Regions from separate parts of the Arthrobacter sp. 05T423 genome, predicted to be linked through region 1. Evidence: riboswitches for the same ligand, from Rfam matches in the RefSeq annotation. Region 1 holds a riboswitch; each other region holds the start of a gene.
What was found. A riboswitch is a leader RNA that binds a small molecule or an ion and turns the genes downstream of it on or off. The one in region 1 is predicted to bind S-adenosylmethionine.
Positions count from the first base shown of each region.

Region 2: it holds a riboswitch for S-adenosylmethionine, as region 1 does, so the genes downstream of both, AC1DFE_RS15520 (DUF1737 domain-containing protein) here and AC1DFE_RS06475 (bifunctional o-acetylhomoserine/o-acetylserine sulfhydrylase) in region 1, are expected to answer to the same signal.
Region 3: it holds a riboswitch for S-adenosylmethionine, as region 1 does, so the genes downstream of both, AC1DFE_RS01710 (aminotransferase class V-fold PLP-dependent enzyme) here and AC1DFE_RS06475 (bifunctional o-acetylhomoserine/o-acetylserine sulfhydrylase) in region 1, are expected to answer to the same signal.

Region 1 is NZ_JBFTLC010000005.1:163,984-171,376, reverse strand. It holds gene AC1DFE_RS06510 (glycine C-acetyltransferase) at 1-89, shown strand, start outside; gene AC1DFE_RS06505 (NAD(P)/FAD-dependent oxidoreductase) at 135-1,253, shown strand; gene AC1DFE_RS06500 (amidohydrolase family protein) at 1,265-2,476, shown strand; gene AC1DFE_RS06495 (DeoR/GlpR family DNA-binding transcription regulator) at 2,588-3,376, shown strand; gene AC1DFE_RS06490 (histidine phosphatase family protein) at 3,421-4,101, opposite strand; gene AC1DFE_RS06485 (CPBP family intramembrane glutamic endopeptidase) at 4,208-4,987, shown strand; gene AC1DFE_RS06480 (VOC family protein) at 5,144-5,782, opposite strand; SAM riboswitch class IV at 5,911-6,027, shown strand; gene AC1DFE_RS06475 (bifunctional o-acetylhomoserine/o-acetylserine sulfhydrylase) at 6,069-7,385, shown strand.
Region 2 is NZ_JBFTLC010000021.1:55,653-63,045, forward strand. It holds gene egtD (L-histidine N(alpha)-methyltransferase) at 1-160, shown strand, start outside; gene AC1DFE_RS15505 (aminotransferase class V-fold PLP-dependent enzyme) at 217-1,392, opposite strand; gene AC1DFE_RS15510 (O-succinylhomoserine sulfhydrylase) at 1,415-2,623, opposite strand; gene AC1DFE_RS15515 (rhodanese-like domain-containing protein) at 2,625-3,035, opposite strand; gene AC1DFE_RS15520 (DUF1737 domain-containing protein) at 3,032-3,340, opposite strand; SAM riboswitch class IV at 3,354-3,468, opposite strand; gene AC1DFE_RS15525 (NtaA/DmoA family FMN-dependent monooxygenase) at 3,711-5,006, shown strand; gene AC1DFE_RS15530 (aromatic amino acid ammonia-lyase) at 5,029-6,702, shown strand; gene AC1DFE_RS15535 (PLP-dependent cysteine synthase family protein) at 6,747-7,393, shown strand, end outside.
Region 3 is NZ_JBFTLC010000001.1:357,731-365,123, forward strand. It holds gene AC1DFE_RS01705 (class I SAM-dependent methyltransferase) at 1-595, opposite strand, end outside; gene AC1DFE_RS01710 (aminotransferase class V-fold PLP-dependent enzyme) at 695-2,101, opposite strand; SAM riboswitch class IV at 2,137-2,250, opposite strand; gene hisN (histidinol-phosphatase) at 2,422-3,234, opposite strand; gene rsgA (ribosome small subunit-dependent GTPase A) at 3,301-4,416, opposite strand; gene aroA (3-phosphoshikimate 1-carboxyvinyltransferase) at 4,400-5,770, opposite strand; gene AC1DFE_RS01730 (DoxX family protein) at 5,792-6,361, opposite strand; gene AC1DFE_RS01735 (sigma-70 family RNA polymerase sigma factor) at 6,782-7,393, shown strand, end outside.

The sequences.
Region 1 (7,393 bases):
GCGTCCAGCTATCCGCCGCCCACAGTGCCGACGACGTCGAAACCTGCGTCCAGGCGTTCGTCAAAAGCCGGGACGCGGTGGCTGCGTAGGTTCGGTGGCTGCGTAGGTTCGGGCCATCTGTAAGGATTGAGGCCATGGCATCAACTTATGACGTAGTCATTGTGGGCGGCGGGATTGCCGGGCTGTCCCTGGCCTCCGCGCTGGCCGGCAACTGCACCGTGGCCCTCGTGGAGGCGGAGCAGCAGCTCGCCTACCACACGTCCTCGCGCTCGGCCCGGCAGCTCAATCCCAGCTACGGTCCGCCGGTGGTGCAGGAACTCACCGTCCGCACCCTCGAACTGATCGCGGCAGACGACGCCGGACAGCCCCGGCCCGTGCTGTCCCCGCGCAGCTTTCTGCTGATCGGGGACGAGGAGTCGGTGCGGGCCGAGGCCAGCGGCCAGATGCGCCTGATCAGCCACCGGGAGGCGCTCGGGCTGTGCCCGGCCCTGAGGCCGGACTCCTTCTCCGCCGCCGGCCTGGACACCGGGTCCTTTGGCTGCGACGCCCCGGTCCTCCTCGAGCGGCACCGGGCGCGGGCGCAGGCTGCAGGCGTGGACGTCATCACGGGCGCCCGCGTCCATTCGGCGCAGCGGCTTGGAGCAGGCTGGGAGATCGGAGCCGGGCAGGAGGGCTTCTCCGCCGGCGTGCTGGTCAACGCGGCCGGTGCCTGGGCGGACGAGCTGGCGGTGCTCAGCGGCGTCGAGAAGACCGGGCTGCAGCCGTACCGCCGCACGGCGGCAATTGTCGGCGTCGACCATCCGCTGCCGGACGGCAGCCCCATGGTGGCTGCAGCCGACGACTCCTTCTACTTCCGCAGGGACGGCGTCGACATGCTGATCTCGCCGTCGGAACACGTGGCCAGCCCGGCGGAGGACGCACGTCCCCGTCCCGGGGACGTGGAGCGGCTCATCTCCCGCCTCAACACCCTGACAACGCTGGGGATCGGTGCCGTCCGGACGGCCTGGACCGGCCTGCGCACGGAGGCGGCCGACGGCGTCCCGGTAGTGGGGTTCGACGCCGAGGCCCGCGGCTTCTACTGGCTCGCAGGCCAGGGCGGCTACGGGTTCCAGACGTCGTCCGGCATTGCCGAACTCGCCGCCGCCCAGATCCTTGCGGGGCAGGAGGCCGGAACCGGGCAGCCTGCCAGCGACGGTCCGGTATCCCGGACGGCGGATGCGCTGGCTGCGACGCGCTGGTCCATCCGGCGCTGAAGAATGGATCCATGAGCACCCTGATCACCAACATTGCCGAACTGATGACCCAGGACCCGGAGCGCCGCGTCCTCAAGGACGCGGCAGTGGTGATCGAGGGGGAGCGCATCTCCTGGATCGGCCAGGCATCCTCCGCTCCGGCAGCCGACGACGCCGTGGACGCGGGCGGCCGGGCCCTGCTGCCCGGCTGGGTGGACTCCCACACGCACCTCATTTTCGCCGGGGACCGGACCGCGGAATTCGAGGCGCGGATGGCGGGGGAGGAGTACAACGCCGGCGGCATCGCCGTCACCACCGAAGCCACCCGCAACACCGGCGACTACGACCTCACGAGGCTGGCCCACGGGCGCGTCGCCGAAGCCGTGTCGCAGGGCACGACGTACCTGGAGACGAAAACCGGCTACGGCCTGGACGTCGAGCAGGAAGCCAGGAGCGCCCGGATCGCCTCGACCGTGGCCGACGAAGTCACCTACCTGGGCGCCCACCTGGTGCCGGCCGGGGTTGACGCGGATGAGTACACCAAGCTCGTCTGCGGCCCGATGCTGGATGCGGTCCTTCCGTATGTCAGCTGGGCTGACGTGTTCTGTGAACGCGGGGCCTTCACAGAGGAGCAGTCCCGCGCGGTGTTGCAGGCCTGCCGCGACGCCGGACTGGGGCTGCGGGTGCACGGCAACCAGCTGGGGCACGGCGCCGGAGTCCGCCTCGCGGTGGAGTTCGGCGCAGCAAGCGTGGACCACGCCAACTATCTCTCGGAGCAGGACATTGCCGATCTCGCTGCCAGCTGGGCCGGCTGGGATGCCGCAGCCGGAACGGGCAGCCGGGGAACGGTGGCCACCTGCCTGCCGGCCTGCGATCTGTCCACCCGCCAGCCGCTGGCCCCCGGCCGGCAGCTCCTGGATGCCGGCGTGCCCCTGGCGCTCGCGTCCAACTGCAATCCCGGCACGTCCTACACGAGTTCCATGGCGTTCTGTGTCACCACAGCCGTCCTCCAGATGGGACTGAGCGTCCATGAGGCCGTCCGGGGGGCGACATACGGCGGTGCCCTCGCGTTGCAGCGCGAGTCCGGCAACGACGTCGACGGCGAACGCGCGGTGGGGTCCATCGCCGTCGGGCACCGGGCAGACTTGCACGTCCTTAACGCTCCGTCCGCCACCCACCTGGCTTACCGGCCGGGCATGCCGCTGACCCACGCCGTTTGGCGTGCAGGGGTGCGGGCACGGTAGTGTCGGGCGGTGCCGTCAGGTGTCGCATGTGACGCAAGATGATTGTTAGGGGTCTGATACAATCAAAAAACGTCATTTTTTCGTGACGTTTTGGATCTTGAAAGGCCCTGAATGACGCGCACCGACCGACTGACGGCCATCCTTGACCTCCTCGCCCAGTCCGGCCAGGTGGAAGTCGAGGAGATCGTCACCCGGCTCGGCGTATCACCGGCAACCGCGCGGCGGGACCTGGACAGCCTGGCGAAGCGCCGGCTGCTGACGCGTACCCGCGGCGGCGCCACCACCGGCGCCCTGGCCTACGACCTTCCCGGCAGGTACAACCGGGACGACCACGCCGTGGCCAAGCAGGAGGTCGCCTTGGCCGCTTCGGCGCTCATTGCCCCGGGCATGGTCATCGGCCTGTGCGGCGGGACCACGAGCACCGCGTTGGCGCAGATCCTGGCCACCCGCGAGGACCTCAACTCGCCGTCGAACCAGCCCACCCTCACGGTGGTCACCAACGCTATTAACATCGCCTCGCAGCTTGCCGTCCGGCCGAACATCAAGGTGATGGTGACCGGCGGCATCCTCAACACGCGGTCCTATGAACTTGTGGGCCCGTACACGGACATCATCATGCAGAAGGTGGTGCTGGACATCGCCTTCATCGGAGTCAACGGCGTTGATCCCGAGGTGGGGCCCACGAACACGGGTGAGGCGGAGGCGACAGTCAATGCGCTGCTCGCCAGCCGGGCCAGCGTTTCGTACGTGATCGCAGACTCCTCGAAGGTGGGCCGCCGGGCGTTCGCCACCATGGACGGCTACAACTTCACCCGGCTCATCACCGATTCAGGCATTTCGGCGGCGGACAAGGCCGCGTTCGAAGCCCGCGGCACCGAAGTCATAGTGGCGGGGGACTAAGAAAGCACGGCGCCTGTGGAATCGCCTGGAAAAGCCGGCGGCGCCTAGAAGATGACCGGCGGGGCGTCCAGCACTGTTTCATCCATCCTCCGGTCCACCCACTGGGTGAAGGGGACGTCGAGGCGGTACTTGCCCAGGCTGTTGCGCACCAGCATGCGGACCTCCGCGTTTTCGGGGTTGTTCAGCGACTCGAAGTACTCCACCGACCAGTGGAACCAGCGCATGCAGAACAGGCGCATGGTGAGCCCGTGGGTGACCAGCAGGGTGTTGGGGGAGTAGTCGGGTTTGGACCAGTGCCGGTACAGGGTCTCCATGAACGAGGAGATCCGGTCGTACACGTCGGAGCCGGACTCGCCTTCCCGGAAGCGGTAGAAGAAATGCCCGTACGCGTTGCGGAGCTCCTTCTGGTCCTCGATGTCCCCGGAGATCTGGAAGTTGGCCCAGTCCTGCTCGCGCAGCCGCGGCTCCTCGATGACCCGTTCCGTCAGGGACCCAAGGTTGAGCGCCTCGAGGGTCTGGTAAGCGCGCAGGTACGGCGAGACGTAGACGCTCACCTGGCCGCCGTCCAGTTCGCGGCGGATGCGCTCCCCGGCGGCCTTGGCCTGCTCCAGGCCAAGTTCCGTCAGCGGAATCCGGTAGTCGGGCACCCTGTTGTAGATGGAGGTGTCGGCGTTGGCTGCCGACTGGCCGTGCCGGATCATGATGATTTTGCCGGGAGCGCTCATAGTTCCCCAGCATAGGGTCAGCCCGCCGCGGCACGGGAACCGACGTGCTGGCAGGAAAGCGACCGGCTGACAGGTAAGTACCAGCAGGTGCAGGCAAGATAGGAATATGTTGGTTCCTTCCCGCCGCCGGCTGCGGTTCGAAGTCTGGATTGTCCTCGGTCTGTCACTGGGACAGTCGGCCGTCTACTCCGTGGTGCAGCTGCTCGACAAACTGACCCGGGCGCCGCTGGCGCAGGGCACGTCCACGCTGAACAGGTCACAGAGCACGCGCGAATATTTCGACCTGACCTACCAGCTGCTGGACATCATCTTTGCCCTCGTGCCGGTCCTGCTGGTGATCTTCTTCCTGACCGACCAGCGCCAGGCGAAGCCCGGGTCGGGGCACGACGCCGGCTCCGCGTTTCGGAAGCTGGGATTCAACTTTGCCCGGCCCGGAAAGGACCTCCTGCAGGGGCTTGGGCTGGCCGGCCTGATCGGCATCCCGTCACTTGGCCTGTACGCCGCCGGGCGTGCCCTCGGCATTACGACGGCGATCATCCCCAGCGGCCTGGACGCTTACTGGTGGACGGTGCCCGTGCTGATCCTGTCCGCCGTGCGCCACGCGATCGTGGAGGAAGCCATTGTGGTGGGCTACCTTCTGGACCGGTTCGGCAAGTTCGGCTGGTCCACCCCCCTGGCGATCTTTGTCTCCTCCATGCTCCGCGGCAGCTACCACCTCTACCAGGGGTTCGGACCCTTCATTGGGAACGCCATCATGGGCGTGGTTTTCGCCTGGGTCTACACCAAGACCCGCCGCGTGATGCCGCTGGTCATCGCGCATGCCCTGCTGGACATCGTGGCGTTCGTCGGGTTCAGCCTGTTTGGCAAGGCCGTCGGGCTGGGCTAGGAACCAGCCTGTCCGGTAAGGCCGTCGGGCCAGTCCGGCTGCGTGGGCAAGTCGGATTACGCAAGCGAGCAGCCGTTAAAAATGATTCGGCCGCCATCAGCGGGTGACGTCGTTGGCACCCGCTGATGGCGGCCGAAGTGGGGCGCAGTAAACGCGTCAGATGGTGACGGCGCCTGCTGTGGTTTCGAACGTGACGGAAAGGATGCCCGGTGTACCGTGCGGGGCTACCCAGTTCACGGCGACGTCCTCAAGCGGCCGTTCCACCGGCTCGCCGAGCCACTCGGTCACGCGCTCGGCAGAGCCCGCGATCGTGAGGCTGGACATCTTCACATTGCTGTCATAGGCATTGGACGGGTGCAGTTCCGGATCGCCCTCCCACTTCAGCATGTAAGGAACCTGCGGGTCCGCAATCAGGCCAAGGATGCCGATCTGCTTCCAGACAAGTTCGCGGCCGTCCGGGAACTTGCGGTTGCCGTTGACCGCCGAGCGGCCCAGGCGTTCCTCGAAGGGGGCGAGGTCGTCAACTTCGACGCACCAGCCCATCCAGCCGCCGCCCGCCGCGGACCGGGCCCGGACGGCCTGGCCGAACGGTGCCTTGTCCGACGCCGGGTGGTCCAGGACCTCAACAACCTCAAGGTACTTATGGCCGGCCAGCGGAATAATCATGTTCCGGGTTCCAAACCGGGGGTGCACCCCGCCCTTAACGGCTTCGACGCCGAGGGCGGAGGAGATACGTTCGGTGGTGGCCGCGAGGCCATCGTGTTCACAGGCGTAAGAGACGTGATCCATGCGCATGCCCTCATCTTGGCACTTTGTGACGGGGCTCTCAGCTAAGGCTCGCCTAACCTTGAGAAAAGTCCATACTTTGACGAAGTTCGTCACAAAGCTGTGCGCGTAACACTGCCATTCCTACACTGATCGCAGGTCATGAGTGCCAGCGAAGGAAGCCCCGGCTCGCTGGCCGGCAACCCTCCACCGCGGCGGGGTGCCCCGGGTGAAGACCTGGCTGCGCGGCGCCCGCCGTGCGGCAAGCGCGGGCCTGTGCAGGGACCAGCACATGCCCCTTCAGCAGAGGAGCCCCATGTCCAACGCATGGTCATTCGAAACCCGTCAGATCCACGCCGGCCAGACGCCGGACAGCGCCACCGGAGCCCGGTCGCTGCCGATCTACCAGACGACGTCGTTCGTCTTCCCCAGCGCAGAAAGCGCAGCGGACCGCTTCGCGCTCGCCGAGATCGCTCCCATCTACACCCGGATCGGCAACCCCACCCAGGACGCCGTTGAGCAGCGGATCGCCAGCCTGGAAGGCGGGCTTGCCGCACTGCTCCTGAGCTCCGGACAGGCCGCCGAAACATACGCCATCCTCAACATCGCCGAGGCCGGCGACCATGTGGTGGCCAGCCCCAGCCTCTACGGCGGCACGTACAACCTGCTGGCACACACGCTGAAGAAGTTCGGCGTATCCGTCACCTTCGTGGCCGACCCGGACAACCTGCAGCAGTGGCGCGATGCCGTGCAGCCGAACACCAAGCTCTTCTTCGCCGAGGTAGTGTCCAACCCCCGGCAGGACGTCCTGGACATCGAAGGCGTTGCCCGGACAGCCCACGACGCCGGCGTGCCGCTGATCGTGGACAACACTCTTTCCACGCCCTACCTCATCCGGCCGTTCGAGTGGGGCGCAGACATCGTGGTGCACTCGGCCACCAAGTACCTGGGCGGGCACGGAGCCGCCATTGCAGGTGTCATCGTGGATTCAGGAAACTTCGACTTCGGCACGGATCCCGGGCGCTTCCCGGGCTTCAACACGCCGGACCCCACGTACAACGGGCTCGTCTACGCCCGGGACCTCGGCGCGGGCGGAGCCCTGGGGGCCAATCTCTCCTACATCCTCAAGGCGCGAGTCCAGCTGCTGCGCGACCTGGGTTCCGCAGTGTCCCCGTTCAATGCCTTCCTCATCGCCCAGGGCCTGGAGACACTGAGCCTGCGGGTGGAGCGCCACGTGGCCAACGCAGAGGCGGTGGCCAGTTGGCTGGAAGCCCGCGACGACGTCGAGTCCGTGGCCTACGCCGGACTGCCGTCCAGCCCCTGGTACGAGCGTGGCCTTAAGTATGGCTCCAAGGGCACCGGCGCGGTGGTGGCGTTTACGGTGGCCGGCGGCGCCGAAGCCGGCAAGCGCTTTGTGGACGCCCTGGAGCTGCATTCCCACGTGGCGAACATCGGCGACGTCCGTTCCCTGGTCATCCACCCGGCGTCGACCACGCACAGCCAGCTGACTCCGGAACAGCAGAGCGTGGCCGGTGTTGCCCCTGGCCTGGTCCGGCTGTCCGTGGGCCTGGAGCACATCGACGACATCCTTGCCGACCTCGACGCCGGATTCCGCGCGGCCAAAGGCGTCTGACTTCAGGT
Region 2 (7,393 bases), on a different contig from region 1:
TGTGCGGTTCCACGAAGGGGAGGAACTGCGCACCGAGATTTCCGCCAAGTTCCGCCTTGACGGCGTGGCCAGCGAGCTGGAATCGGCCGGGTTCTCCGTGGCAGGGCAGTGGACCGACGGGCAGAAGCGCTTCGCGATGACCCTCGCGGAAGCCAATTAGCTTGACTGCCGGGATGGGCTGACTGCCAGGCGAACACCAGCCATATCGAAGGACGTTCACCGAAGGAGGCAGACCAGCCGCTGGATCTCTGCCTCCGTGTTGTAGTAGTGAACGGAAGCGCGCACCACGGTCTCCGGCCCTTGTGCTGTCTGCGTGAGGACGGAATGGGCCTCCGTGAGGGGTGCCACAGAGACGTTGATCCGGTGGTTCGCCAGCCGGGACCTTATGCTGCCCGCCTCGCTGCCAGCAACCGAAAACGTGACGATGCCGCAGCGGATGATCCCGCGGTCATGGACAGTGACCGCCGGAACCGCCGCCAGTTCGTTCCGCAGCTGTTCTGCAAGGCCAGCCACCCGCTCCTGCACAGCGTCCAGGCCAAGGGCCAGGGCATAATCGACGGCGCGTCCCAGCCCCAGCCTTCCCGCGGCACTGCTCTCCCAGCTTTCGAAGCGCCGGGCATCGCGGCGGACTTCAAGGCCTTCCTTGCCGGCCGGAACGGCGGAATGCCCGTCCAGCATGGCGGGTTCAAGCCGTTCCAGGACTGACGCCCGCACGTAGAGGAACGCGGTGCCACGCGGCCCGCGGAGAAATTTTCGGCCAGTGCCCGCCAGCACGTCGCAACCCAGTGTTTGCACATCCAGCGCCATCTGGCCCACCGACTGGCATGCGTCAAGCACAAACGGCACCCCGGCGGCACGGCAGCGCCTGCCGACCTCGGCCGCCGGATTGACCAGGCCGTTGGCCATGGGCACATGAGTCAGGGCGACCATGGCGACGCTTCCACGCTCAAGCTCCCTCTGCAGGTGCTGCACGTCGACCTGGCCGTATGGGTCGTCGTCGAGAACCACAATCCGAAGGTCGTGGCGCCGCGCCAGCTGGCGCAGCGCAATGACGTTGCCGGCATACTCGGTGCGGCCGATCAGCAGCCGCATCCGCGGAACAAAGGGAAAGCTGTACACCGCCGCTGCCCACGCCCGGCTGCCGTTTTCGGCCAGGGCTATCTCATTCGGCTGTGCTCCGATCAGCCGGGCCACCGAGGAGTAGACGTTTTCCAGCCGATCAGCAGCCTCCTCGGCCGCCTCATAGCCGCCGATTTCCTCTTCACGGCGTAAATGGCGCATCACGGTGTCCGCCACAGGACCGGGCATGAGGGAACTTCCCGCGTTATTGAAATGGGCTACGTTCAGGACGCCGCGGGTCTGCCTGCGCACCGCTTCAACATCAATGGGCATACCCACATCCTGCCCCAACGGATCAGATCTGCTTGAGTGCCTGCTCCAGGTCACCGATGAGGTCATCCGCATCCTCCAGCCCGACGGACAGCCGCACCACTCCGTCGCTGAGCCCGATCGCGGCGCGTCCTTCCGGACCCATGGCCCGGTGCGTCGTGGTGGCGGGATGGGTGATCAGCGACTTGGCGTCGCCAAGGTTGTTGGAGATGTCGATGATCCTCAGGGCGTCCAAAAGCGCAAAGGCGGCTTCTTTGCCCGACTGGCCGGCCGTCGTCGCAAGCTCCAGCGTGAGGACGGTGCCGCCGGCCTTCATCTGCTTGGCCGCAAGCTCGAACTGCGGGTGCGACTTGAGCAGCGGGTACTTGACCCAGTTGACGGCGGGCTGGGCTTCCAGCCATTCGGCCAGGCGCAGTGCCGTGGCGGAGGAGTGGTTCACGCGCAGCGCCATGGTCTCGAGGCCCTTCGTGAGGACCCAGGCATTGAACGAGGACAGCGCCGGGCCGGTGTGGCGCATGAGCTGCTTGACCGGCCCGTCGATGAATTCCTTGGTGCCCAGGATGGCGCCGCCCATCACCCGGCCCTGGCCGTCGATGTGCTTGGTGCCGGAGTAGACGATCACGTCCGCGCCCAGGTCTCCGCAGCGCTGCAGCAGCGGTGTGGCGAAGACGTTGTCCGCCACAACCTTGGCGCCGGCGGCGTGGGCGAGTTCGCTGACCGCCGCGATGTCCACGATTTCCTGCATGGGATTGGACGGGGATTCGAAGAACACGGCGGCGGTGGGGACCGAGAGGGCCGCGCGCCACTGCTCGAGGTCCGGGCCGTCCACGAACACCGTCTCCACGCCCCAGCGGGGCAGGATTTCGTTGAGGATCACGAAACAGGAGCCGAACAGGGAACGGCTGGCCACCACGCGGTCCCCGGCCGCGAGCAGGGCGCCAAGGGCGGTGAACACGGCGGACATGCCGGACGCCGTCGCAAAACATGCCTCGGTGCCTTCGAGCAGGCGGAGCCGTTCCTGGAAGGTGGCCACGGAGGGGTTGCCGTAGCGCGAGTAAACGAAGCGTTCGTCCTCGCCGGTGAAGGCGCGCTCGGCGGCCGCGGCGGATTCGTAGACGAATCCGGAGTTCAGGAAGACCGGCTCGGTGGTCTCTTGGAAATTGGTGCGGTCAAGTCCGCCGCGGACGGCCTGGGTATCGGGGCTCCAGCCGGCGGCGTCGTGATTAAAAGTCAACTTAGTTCTTTCCCAGGTTCGTCGGCAGTCCGCGGTTCTTCCAGCCGTTCACGGTGCGCTCGCCGTAGCGGTCGGGTTCGCCCTCGAAGCCTTCGAGCACGTTGTAGGCGGTGAAACCGGCCTGCGTGGCGGCGATGGCGGCGGCGATGGAGCGCTGGCCGGAGCGGCAGAGGAAAAGCAGCTCCGCCTTGGTGTCCTCGGGAGCCTGCTGCTTCAGCTGCTCGACGAAGTCGGGGTTGGGGATGCCGCCGGGAAAGGTCCACTGGATGAACAGGGGGTCGTTGTCGGTTGCCTTAGTGTCCGGGATGCCGATGTGCGCCCATTCGCCTTCGGTGCGCACATCAACCAGGACGGCGCCTTCTTCGAGCTTGGCCCACGCGTCCTGCGGGGTGAGGTCTCCGGCGTAGCTCATGCGTGGCCCTCGTAGGCTTCTGCGCTGAGGTCCTCGTCGGAGTCCAGCCGGTCCACGGCGGTGGCGACGGCGGCATCCGCGCTGGCGACGGCGTCCGGCAGGATGACGGCCTGGGCCACGATGACGCTGGTGCCGTTGAACGTGGCGGCCGGGCTGCCGTGCAGCACGTACCCCTCGGCCAGGGCCGCGGAGATGCGCTCACAGAACGAGCGGTCGTCCGGCCCCGTGATCAGGCGGTAGGACAGCTTTTCCTCAGGTTTATCCTGCTGGGACGGCAGCGTTGCAACGCCGGGGGCGTCTGACACGACGGATCTCCTTTTCTCACGCTTGCAGCTCGAAGTGGTCGATATGCCGAGTATTCACCTGAGGCACCCCGCCGTGGAAGGAGGGTTGCCGACCGGCCAGTCAGGGCTTAATGCCGGTACTCATTACTCCCCGAAAACGTAGCACTGACGGCGGCGGCGCGCACCGCCGCCGCCGTCATCTTCCGTAACGCACCAAACGGCAACGCGGGGTCACTTACGGCCCAATCCGGGTGCGGAAGCGGCCGTAAGTGACCCCGCGTTGCGGTCACAAAGCCGTTGGCCGGGAGGATAATGACGGGAGATGAACCGCCGTAACGCCGGATGAAACCAGGCCGCAGTGAATGATTCGACCGCGAATACAGTGACTCCCATGCTGCACTTTGGATGGTTTGTGGGCCACGGCTTCGGGGTCCAGGGCTGGGGGACGCCCGGGTACGGAATCGGCTATGACTGGAAGAAACCCGCCCCTTACCAGCACGCGGTCCGGGAGTTTGAACGGGCGGGGCTGGACCTGTTCATCATCGAGGACTCGCTCACCGTCCCCGACACCTACGGCGGCAGCGCGGAGGTTTCGCTGGCGCAGGCATCCTTTGCCCCGAAGCACGATCCGCTGGCCCTGGTGCCGTACCTGCTGTCCGCCACGGAGCACCTCGGCATTGTGCCCACCATCAGCGCCTCGTTCTATCCGCCGTTCACCGCAGCCCGGCTGCTTGCCACGCTGCAGCACTTCTCCAACGGACAGCTGGGCTGGAACGTGGTGACCTCCGGCAGCGACCTTGCCGCGCAGAACTACGGGCTGGACCAGCAGATCGAGCACGACCTCCGCTACGAGAAGGCCGAGGAGTTCGTAGGCGTCGTGCGGAAGCTTTGGCGCAGCTGGGAACCGGACGCCATCCTGGAGGACACCAGGGCAGGCGTCTTCGCGGACCACACCAAGGTCCGGCCGATCCACCACGACGGGGAGTTCTTCAAGGTCCGGGGACCTCTGAACACGGCCCCGCTGCCGGAGGAACCGGTGCTGGTGCAGGCCGGGGCATCCCCGCGGGGCAAGGCCTTCGCCGGGGCGAACGCGGATGTTGCGATTGCGCTGGCCCGCGGTGCCGGCGGCATGAAGGCCTACCGCGACTCCATCCGCGCCGAGGCCGCCGCGGCCGGACGGAACGCCGACGACGTCAAGGTGCTGTTCGTCCTGAAGCCCACCGTGACCGGCTCCGAGGCCGAGGCCGAGGAGCTGCGGACCGCCCGCCGCGAGCTCACGCAGCGGGACATCGACAGCCAGCTCAACTCGATCTCCTACCTGTCCGTCATCGACTTCAAGAAGTTCGACCTCGACGCGCCCCTTCCCGAGCTCAGCACCAACAGCAACCAGGGCACCCTGGAGCACTTCACCAAGGCCGCGCCGCCGGGTTCCACCCTGCGGGAGATCCTGCAGGCCCGAAGCGGCGGGGCCGGTGACAGCATCATCGGCACGGCCGAGGAAATCGCCGACTACCTTGAGGAAACCGGGGCCGCAGTGGGCGGCGACGGCTTCCTCTTCTCCGGCTTCGTGGACCCGGCCACCATCCATGGCGTGCTGGACCGGCTGGCGCCGGTGCTGCGCCGTCGCGGGCTGCTGCGGACGAGCTACGGCGACGGCGGCTTCCGCCGGAACCTGCTGGACTTCTAGGGCCATGGCAGGGGCTGGTCCAATGGCAGGGACCGGGGGACGCCACGGAGTGAGGCCGGGCGTCCGCAGCGGCACGTTCCTGATCGGCACGGCCCACATCCGTGCCGACGACGTGGCCGCGGCAGCAGCCGATCCCGCAGTGGAGGTGGTCCTCAGCGCCGAAGCACTTGAACTCGTGGGGCTCTCACGCGAGGTGGTGCAGGCGGCCATCGATTCCGGCCACCGGGTCTACGGCCTCAACACCCTGCTCGGCTCCGGCCGTGACACGGCCGTGGAACAGGAATCCATCCGCGACTTCCAGCTGCAGGTGGTGCGGTACCACCACAGCGGCGTCGGCGAGTTGCTGGACCCGGATGAAGTCCGGGCCCTCATCCTGGCTAGGCTCATCGGATTCACCCGGGGAGGCTCGGGGGTCCGCCCGCAAACTGCCCGGTTCTACGCCGAACTGCTGAACAGGGGCGTGCTGCCGGCCGTTCCGCGCGACGGGTCCGTCGGCTCATCGGACCTTACCCAGCTTGCGGCGGTTGCCGCCGTCGCCATCGGGGAGGGGCAGGCGCTTGCTGCCGACGGCGGCCTGCTGGCCGGCGCGGAGGCACTCTCTGCCGCCGCGCTGGAACCGCTGATCCTGGCGCCCGGCGAGGCCCTCGCGCTGGTCAGCGCCAACTCCTATTCGATCGGCGCCGGCGCGCTGGAACTCCGTCGCATCCGGTGGCTCGCCGATCTGGCGGACACTGCGCTGGCGCTGTCACTCGAGGCCACTGCAAGGTACGACGGCGCCGGGAACCTCAGCCCGTTTTCGCCGGCCGTGCAGTCGGCCAAGGCGGTGAACGGCCAGAGCGTCTCGGCTGCCAACGTCCGGCGCCTGGTACGCGGTGGCTGGCTGGAGGATCCGCGGCGGCAGGTGTCGGTCCAGGATGCCCTGTCCTTCCGGGCCGCACCGCAGACGCACGGTGCCTTCAGGACCCAGGTAACCGCCCTGGCCGAGGCGCTGGAGGTGGAACTGAACGGCCGGGGCGACAACCCGCTGACGGATGTGGCTTCCGGCCGGATGGTGTCCGGCGGAAACTTCCAGCCGATGCAGCTGGCCCTGGCATTTGAGGCGGTGCGGCTGGGGCTGGCGCACGTGGGAATCAGCAGCGAGCGGCGGATCGCCAAGCTCTACCCGCCGCAGCGCCTGATCCGCCAGCTCAACCTCGAAGCGGCACGGGCCGGCACCCCGCTCGCGTCCGAGGACCTGCCGGGTCTGCTCTGGTATTCGGCTGCCGGCCTGCTGGCGGAGCTGAAGTTCCTGGCAGCGCCTGCCACGCTCGGTGCCCCCACGCTGTCCGCGGACGTGGAGGACCATTCCACGCTGGCCCCGCTGGCCCTCCAACAGCTGGAGCGATCCGTGGAGGCTGCGGCCAAGCTCCTCACCATCGAGGCATTGACGGCTTCCTACCTATTGGCGGAGGCGCAGGACACGGATCTGCGGGAGGCTGAAGTCCGGCAGCTCGGAACCGGAACCGGGGCGGTCGTGGCGCGCCTCTCGGGGCTGCTGGCCGCGCAGCTGCCCGCGGCGGTGCTGGTTGACAGTGCGCGCGCTGCGCTGGCGGACCTGCTGGCAGGACTGCCGGCATTACGGACACAGGGGCTGGACACTCCGAATAACGGCGGCCCTAACGGCGGCGGTCCGGATGACGGGGGAGGAAAACCATGACAACCGTGACAGGGAGCGGCCGCCAGCCAAGGCATGTGGGGCCCATGCTGGATCCGGCCGTCGACGCCGGCGCTGTGCTGGCACGGGTGGGGAACACCCCGCTGGTGCCACTGGACGTGCTGAGCCGGGGGCTGGGGAGCACCGTCTTCGTCAAACTTGAATCCGAGAACCCCGGCGGGTCCATCAAGGACCGGACCGCGTTAAGCATGGTCCGGGCGGCCGAGCGCGCCGGCGAGCTGCAGCCCGGCGGGACGATCGTGGAAAGCACCTCCGGGAACACCGGAATCGGGCTCGCGCTGATTGGGGCGCTGACCGGCCATCCCGTGGTGGTGGTTACCGGCGACTCCATTTCGTCCGAAAAGCTGGAGGCACTCAACCGGTACGGGGCGCGGGTGGTGTTCACGGACTGGAGCGCGCCGTCGGCTTCGCCGGAGAACGCGAGGGCGGTCGCTGCCCGGATCACGGCCCAAATCCCCGGCGCATGGCGTCCGCTGCAGTTCGACAACCCTGCCAATCCGCGGGCGCACTACGAGGGGACTGCACCGGAAATCTGGGAGCAGACGGCCGGCCGTGTGACGCACTTCGTCGCGGGCGTGGGCACCGGCGGCACCATCACCGGGAACGGGCGGTACCTCAAGGAGAAGTCCGGCGGCCACGTGGAGGTGATTGGCGCGGACCCCTACGGCTCCGT
Region 3 (7,393 bases), on a different contig from region 1:
CAAGGATGTCGTCCGGGGTGACGGGATCCTCCCACCGGGTCAGGTGGCTTTCCAGGGACGTGAATTCCGGGCCGATCCTGGGGCGGAAATCCGGTTTGTGGACGTCCCCGGCGTGCATGATGCGGGAAAGCCGGTGCACCCATGGCACTGACGTGTCCAGCTGGTTCCAGATCAGGCCCAGCACGCCCTGGGGCTTGAGGATCCGGGAAAGTTCCGTGCTTGCCCGCAGCGGGTCGCACCAGTGCCACGCCTGGGCAACGCTGACGACGTCGAATGCCGCCCCGGGCAGTCCGGTCTCCTCCGCGGTCCCCTCCAAAGCCTGAACCCCGGGATAGGCGAGGCTGAGCTGCTCGAGCATGTCCAGGGAGGGGTCCACCGCGCTGACGCTGAGCCCGCGTTCCACCAGCAGCGCGGTGAACTTCCCCGTTCCGGCGCCGATATCCGCGGCCGTACGCGCCCCGGCCGGAATGAGCCAGTCGGCGGAGTCGCGAGGGTAGCCGGGACGCACGCGGTGGTAGTGCTCGCCGCCGTCCCGGAAGCTCTGTCCCAGCTCCTGCCGACGCCCGTGATGAAGTTTGGGACCACCCCGTGCCACGCACAGTCTCCTTAGGCCGACGTCGAAAATTACCTTTCGAATCTACCGTACGGTGACCGTTGCGGCAGCAGGACCGGGTGACGTCAGTCCTGGGCGCCGTCAGTCCTGTACACAGGGTGCGGCGCCGGCGGTGCCGGGGGTGTTGGGTGCCCAGTCGGGGTACGTGCGCGTGTCATTTGCCGGAACCCAGCGCCCGGCGTCCACTACGTAGTCCCAGCCCAGGCCGGAGCGGCATAGCTCCCCGATGCCGGCGAGCAGCCGCCGGGCGTCCTCCAGCCGTGATCCCACGCCGAAGCTGGCACGCAGCGAACCGGACGGCAGGCCGAGGCGCTTCAGCAGCGGGTGGGCGCAGAAGCGGCCGTCGCGCAGGCCCACGCCGTGTTCGGCGGACAGGTAGGCGGCCACCAAACCGGCGTCGTAACCCTCCACGGAGAAGTTGACCACACCGATGGCGTCGTCCGGGTCGCTGTCAGCGAAGATCTGGTGGACGGTGACGCCGTCGATCTCGCGCAATCCTTCGACGAGGAAGGACCGGATGGCAGCCTCGTGGGCGTGCCAGCTCTGCGGGTCCAGGGCAGCGATGACCTGGGTTGCCCGGGCCAGGGTGGCCGCACCGAGCACGTTGGGTGAGCCGCCCTCGTGGCGGGCGGGGCCGGTGGCCCAGCTGACGCCGTCGAGCCTGGCTTCACTGACCGCACCGCCGCCGGCGAGGTGCGGGGTGCCGGCGTCGAGCCAGTCAGGACGGCCGATCAGGACGCCGGCGCCGAAGGGGGCGTAGAGCTTGTGGCCGGAGAAGGCGAGGTAGTCGACGTCGTCTGCGGCGATGTTGACGCGGCGGTGCGGCGCGAGCTGGGCGGCGTCCACCACGATCCGGGCGCCGAATTCATGGGCCAGCGCAGCAAGGCGCCGGATCGGAAGGATTTCCCCGGTGACGTTGGAGGCGCCAGTCACAGCCAGGAGGCTGACATCGCCGTGCTCCAGTTCCGCCCGCAGGCTGCTGATGGTGGCTTCCAGCGTGTCCGAGGCCACCACGCTGCGGTGCGGCACGCCCTGCCACGGCAGCAGGTTGGCGTGGTGCTCGATGTCGAGGTAGAGCACTTCCCCCGTGTGGTGGTGGTCCTCCACCGGGAGGCAGCCGGCCAGGAGGTTGAGGGAGTCGGTGGTGTTCCGGGTGAAGATGACGGCGTCATCCGCGCGGCCGCCCACGAACTCCCGGACGATGTCGCGCGCGTTCTCGTACACGGACGTGCTGATCTGCGAGGCATAGCCGGCGCCGCGGTGCACGCTCGCGTAATACGGCAGGATCTCATTGAGGTATGCGGAAACAACCGACAGCGCAGGCGCGGAGGCGCCGTAGTCAAGGTTGGCGTAACGGATGTGGCCGCCCTGGATCAGCGGTGCCTGGATCTCCGCGCCGGTGACGGCGGCCAGGGGACGGCCGGCGGCCGCAAACCGGCCATCCAGCACGCCGGCGTCGGTGGTGGAAGAAATGATGGCAGTCGTCATGGGACCTCACTGAGAAAAGGACCCCGTGTGACGGGGATCCGCGCTTGCCGCGTCCGTTCCGGATCGGCCTGGTCGTCACCCGGGGCACCCCACCGCGAATGGAGGGTTGCCGGCCAGCTAACCGGGGTTTAGCGCTGGCACTCGTGACCTGTTACGAGACTAGGACATCCGGACGGGCGAAGAAAAAGGCGGTCCGGAATGTTAAGCGGATTATTACGTGGGCCAGATATTCGGCCTGCTGCCGAAGAAACGACGGCGGGCGCCACCAAAAGAGGGCGCCCGCCGTCGCAAAATTMAGCTGAGGGGCTTCGGAGCGGAAACTAAAGCAAGTCGTCCAGTTGCGGGTTGAGACGCTTGAGGACTTCAGAGTGCAGGATCGAGTTGGTAGCCAGTGCATTGCCGCCGAACGGGCCGTCCGTGCCCTCGAGGGAGGTGAAGCGGCCGCCTGCCTCCGTCACGATCGGCACCAGCGCCGCCATGTCGTACAGGTTCAGCTCCGGTTCGCAGGCGATATCCACCGCTCCTTCGGCCACCAGGCAGTAGGACCAGAAATCCCCGAAGGCGCGGGTGCGCCACACATCCTCGGTGAGCTGCAGGAACTCATCGAGGTTTCCGCGGTCCTTCCAGCCGCCGAGGCTGGAGTAGGACAGCGAGGCGTCGGCGAGGCTGGACACATTGGACACCTTGAGCCTCGTGGCGGCCGCTAGGGAACGGCCTGTGTAGGCGCCGGCGCCCTTGGCCGCCCACCAGCGCTTGCCCAGTGCCGGTGCGCTGACCACGCCCACGACGGGTTCGCCTTCGTCGACGAGGGCGATCAGCGTGGCCCAAACCGGAACGCCGCGAACAAAGTTCTTGGTGCCGTCGATGGGGTCGATGATCCAGCGGCGCGAACCGTGGCCGGAACTTCCGAACTCCTCGCCGAGCACGGCGTCGCGGGGGCGGGAGCGGGACAGCTGGCCGCGGATGGACTCCTCGGCGGCCTTGTCCGCATCGGTGACCGGCGTCAGATCTGGCTTCGTCTCGATCTGAAGGTCCAGCGCCTTGAACCGGCTCATGGTCTGGTCGTCCACGGAATCGGCCAGCACGTGGGCCAGACGCAGGTCATCGTTGTAGGTTGAAGCGGGTTGGGTCATGCTTCCAAACTACCCTCAAAGGCCGGTCGGGGCGGGGAGGTTCCGGCCGCGCTGCGGCCGTGGGCGCTAGCTGACGCTGCCGAGTTCCTTGGTTTCCTGGGCCTCCATGCGGGGGTCGGTGCCTAGCAGGCGGCGCAGGGACACGAGCCTGGCTGCTCCGGTGGGGCCGGCGTGCCCGGCTGCGACCCAGGCATCAACGCCGCAGTTGACGGCGGTGGCGTCGTGCTTGCAGCCGCGTTCGCAGGCCTCGGTGCCCGGCTGAAGGTCGGGAAAGGAGTGCAGGATGCGGTCCGGATCGACGTGGGCCAGCCCGAAGGAGCGGATGCCCGGCGTGTCGATGATCCAGCTCCCCGTGGGGGCATCAGCAAGCTTGAGGGCGAGGGCCGACGACGACGTGTGGCGTCCGCGGCCCGTCACGGCGTTGACGCCGCCGGTGGCGCGCTCGGCGCCCGTCAGCGCGTTGACCATGGTGGATTTGCCGACGCCGGAGTGCCCCAGCATCACTGTCACCTTGCCGTCCAGATGGGCGCGGAGTTCGGACACCGCGGCAACGTCGAGCCGGGCCGAGAGGCCGTCGTCGGACCGGGCGTCGATGCCGGATGCGTCGGAGTCGGCGGTGCGGCTGATGATGACCGGAAAGTCGAGGTGGCGGTAGTTGTCCAGCAGCTCGGTAGGGTCCTTGACGTCCGCCTTGGTGACCAGCAGCAGTGGCTCAATCCCGGCGTCGTAGGCTGCCACCAGCGCCCGGTCGATGAACCCGGTGCGTGGCTCCGGGTTGGCGGCAGCGACAACCACCACCAGCTGGTCCGCGTTGGCCACCACGGCGCGTTCCACGGGATCCGTGTCATCGGCGCTGCGGCGCAGCAGCGTCTTGCGGTCCTGGATTTTCACGAGCCGTGCCAGCGTGTCCGGCGCGCCCGAGACGTCTCCCACAAGGGAGACGAAGTCTCCGGCCACCACGGGGGAGCGGCGCAGTTCGCGGGCGCGGGCTGCGATGACTGTCCGCTCCTGGCCGGAGTCCTCGCCGACGACGGCCGTGTAACGCCCCCGGTCAACCGTGATGATCCGTCCGGTGACGGCGTCCTCATGGCTGGGCCGGTCCTTCGTCCGGGGCCTCGAACCTTTCTTGTTTGGCCGGATCCGGACGTCGGATTCGTCCCAGGAGTCAGTGCTGCGTGCCACCAGTGGTCCCTGCGGTGTAGGTCCCGTCCCGCTGGCTGAGCATGTCAGCCCACAGTTTGGGGAAGTCCGGCATGGTCTTGGACGTCGTGGCGATGTCCTGAACTTCCACACCCTTGACGGCCAGCCCCAGGATGGCACCGGCGGTGGCCATCCGGTGGTCGGCGTAGCTGTGCACGACGCCGGCATGCAGGTCGGCGGGGCGGATGATGAGTCCGTCGGTGGTTTCCTCGGCATCGCCGCCGAGGCGGTTGATTTCGGTGACGAGGGCGGCGAGCCGGTCCGTTTCGTGTCCCCGGAGGTGGGCGATGCCGCTCAGCCGGGAGGGGCCCGAGGCCAGCGCGCAAAGTGCGGCGACGGTGGGCGCGAGTTCGCTCGTTTCGGCGAAGTCCGCACCTTTGATTTCGCTCCCGCCTGTCACCGTCAGGGTACCGTCCTGCAGGGTCACCGTCGCTCCCATGTCCGTCAGGATGCTGCGCCACATGTCACCCACCTGCGTGGTGTGCTCCGGCCAGTCCGGAATCCGCACGGTGCCGGCCGTCGCAAGCGCGGCGGCCAGGAACGGCCCGGCGTTGGACAGGTCCTGTTCGATGCGCTGGTCGAAGGCGCGGATGGGGCCGGGGCTGACAATCCACTGGTTGGGCGTGGAATCATCCACCACCACGCCCGCGCCGCGCAGCACGGCAATGGTCATGTTGATATGGTCCAGGCTCGGGACGGTGCTGCCGGAGTGCTCCAGATGCAGGCCGTCCTTAAACCGGGCACCCACCAGCAGCAGCGCGGAGACGAACTGGGAGGACGCGCTGGCGTCAATGACGAGGTGCCCGCCGCGGACCTGCCCCGTGCCTTCCACGCGGAACGGCAGCGAGGCGGGCGTTCCGCCGGCCTCTCCGCTGACAGTTACTCCGAGCCCTGCCAGCGCCTCGATGATGGTGCCCATCGGCCGCTGACGGGCATGGGGGTCGCCGTCGAAAACGGTGGCTCCGCTGCGAAATGCCGCCAGCGGCGGCACGAACCGCATGACCGTCCCGGCCAGGCCGCAGTCAACGGCGACGTCGGCGCCGCCGGAGCCGGCCGGAATCGGCGTCACCTCCAGGTCGGGCCCGAACGCGGCGTCACCCGCCACTTCCCGGATGTCCGCACCCAGCTGGCGCAGGGCCGCGATCATCAGGGCCGAGTCGCGGGAGTGCAGCGGTGCCCGGAGCCGGGACGGGCCGTCAGCCAGCGCGGCGAGCACGAGGTACCTGTTGGTCAGCGACTTGGAGCCAGGCACGCGGACCGTGGCGTCGACCGGCCGCTCCGCGAACGGCGCGGGCCAGTGCGGAGCAGCGCCGGAGTTTTCAGCGGTCGCGCCCATGGGTGATGCAGTCATTCCCCCTTATGCCCCTACCGCGTGGTCTACAGCCCGGCGGACTGCCTTGTCGGCCTTGCGGACCGCCTTATCCGCACTGTGCAGCTTCCTGCCGGTGGTCTTGCGTGCATCCGCGGCCAGGTGGGTCGCAGTCTTCCGCGCGTCGGCCGCGAGGTGCTCTGCACGCCAGGCGAGGCTGGGCTTGCCGGCTGTGTCCACGGAGGCCAGCAGCACACCGCCGGTGAGGGTGATGTTCTTGAGCAGCTGGTTGCGGCGGGCTTCCCGGCCCTCCTTGCTGCTGATGTCGGCGCTGCGCCATTCAACGAAGGCGTTCAGGGCTGAGATGACGGCCAGCACCGAGGCCGCAAGCCGCGCCGACTTGCCGAGCGCGAACAGGAGGCCTGCGCCCACCTGTGTTCCGCCGATGATCCGGGCCAGAACCTTCTCATTCGTCTGGAAAGGCAGGGCCTCGGAGGCACGGCGCAGGAGCGGCGACAGCTGCTGCGCCGTATCGTCCGCATTCCTGAGCTTGTCCGTGCCGGCGAGGATGAAACTTGAGGCCAGCATCGGTCGGGCAAAAAAGCGGACAAGGGACATGAATTTCCTCCTGGATGGCCGAGCCGCGGGGGCCGCGGCGGAGTCGGTTCTAGTCTTGCACTTTTGCGGAATATTTGCCCACCGCGCGCCGTTGTGCTCTTCAGGCCGGAAGCAGTCTTAGGGCAGCGTCCCGTGCGGTTTCCGGTGTTTTAGAGACGGCTGGGGCATGGCCGGAACCGGCAAGAGCGCGGACCGCGGCGCAAACGCGGGTTTTAGCAAGCGGGTCTTATTATGCGGAGTGGAGATGGGGCATTGACTTTGGTGAAGGAAGCTGTGGGGGTGCGAAGTCCCGCCAGGATGCGGCCGTTTGTGGTGCCGGAAGCTGATGAGCTGGAGGCAGGCGGCGGTCTGTCCCGCCCGGACTACGGCACGGCACGCCGTCGGGGGCGGCCGGCTCCGATCAAAGTAGACTTGAACGCAATGAGTACCGTGGATCCGGCCCTACAGGCCACGCAGGAGGACGCCGCCAACGGCATCCCGCAGATTGACACGTCACCCGCCGTTGAAGCGGCGGCGGATATCGACGTCGACTCGGAGAGCACTGAGGCGCGGCGCGCCCGGTTTGAGCGCGACGCCATGCAGTACGTGGACCAGTTATATTCGGCGGCCATGCGCATGGCGCGGAACCCGGCCGATGCCGAGGACCTCGTGCAGGAGGCGTATACCAAGGCGTTCTCGGCGTTCCATCAGTACAAGCCGGGCACCAACCTGAAGGCCTGGCTGTACCGGATTCTGACGAACACCTACATCAACCTGTACCGGAAGCGGCAGCGGGAGCCGCTGCAGTCGAATTCGGACACCATCGAGGACTGGCAGCTTGCCCGCGCCGAGTCCCACACCTCCAGCGGCCTGCGGTCCGCCGAGGCCGAGGCCCTGGACCATCTTCCGGATTCGGACGTCAAGCGTGCCCTGCAGGCCATCCCGGAGGAGTTCCGGCTGGCCGTCTACTTCGCCGACGTCGAGGGCTTCGCCTACAAGGAAATTTCAGACATCATGAACACCCCCATCGGCACTGTGATGTCCCGGTTGCAC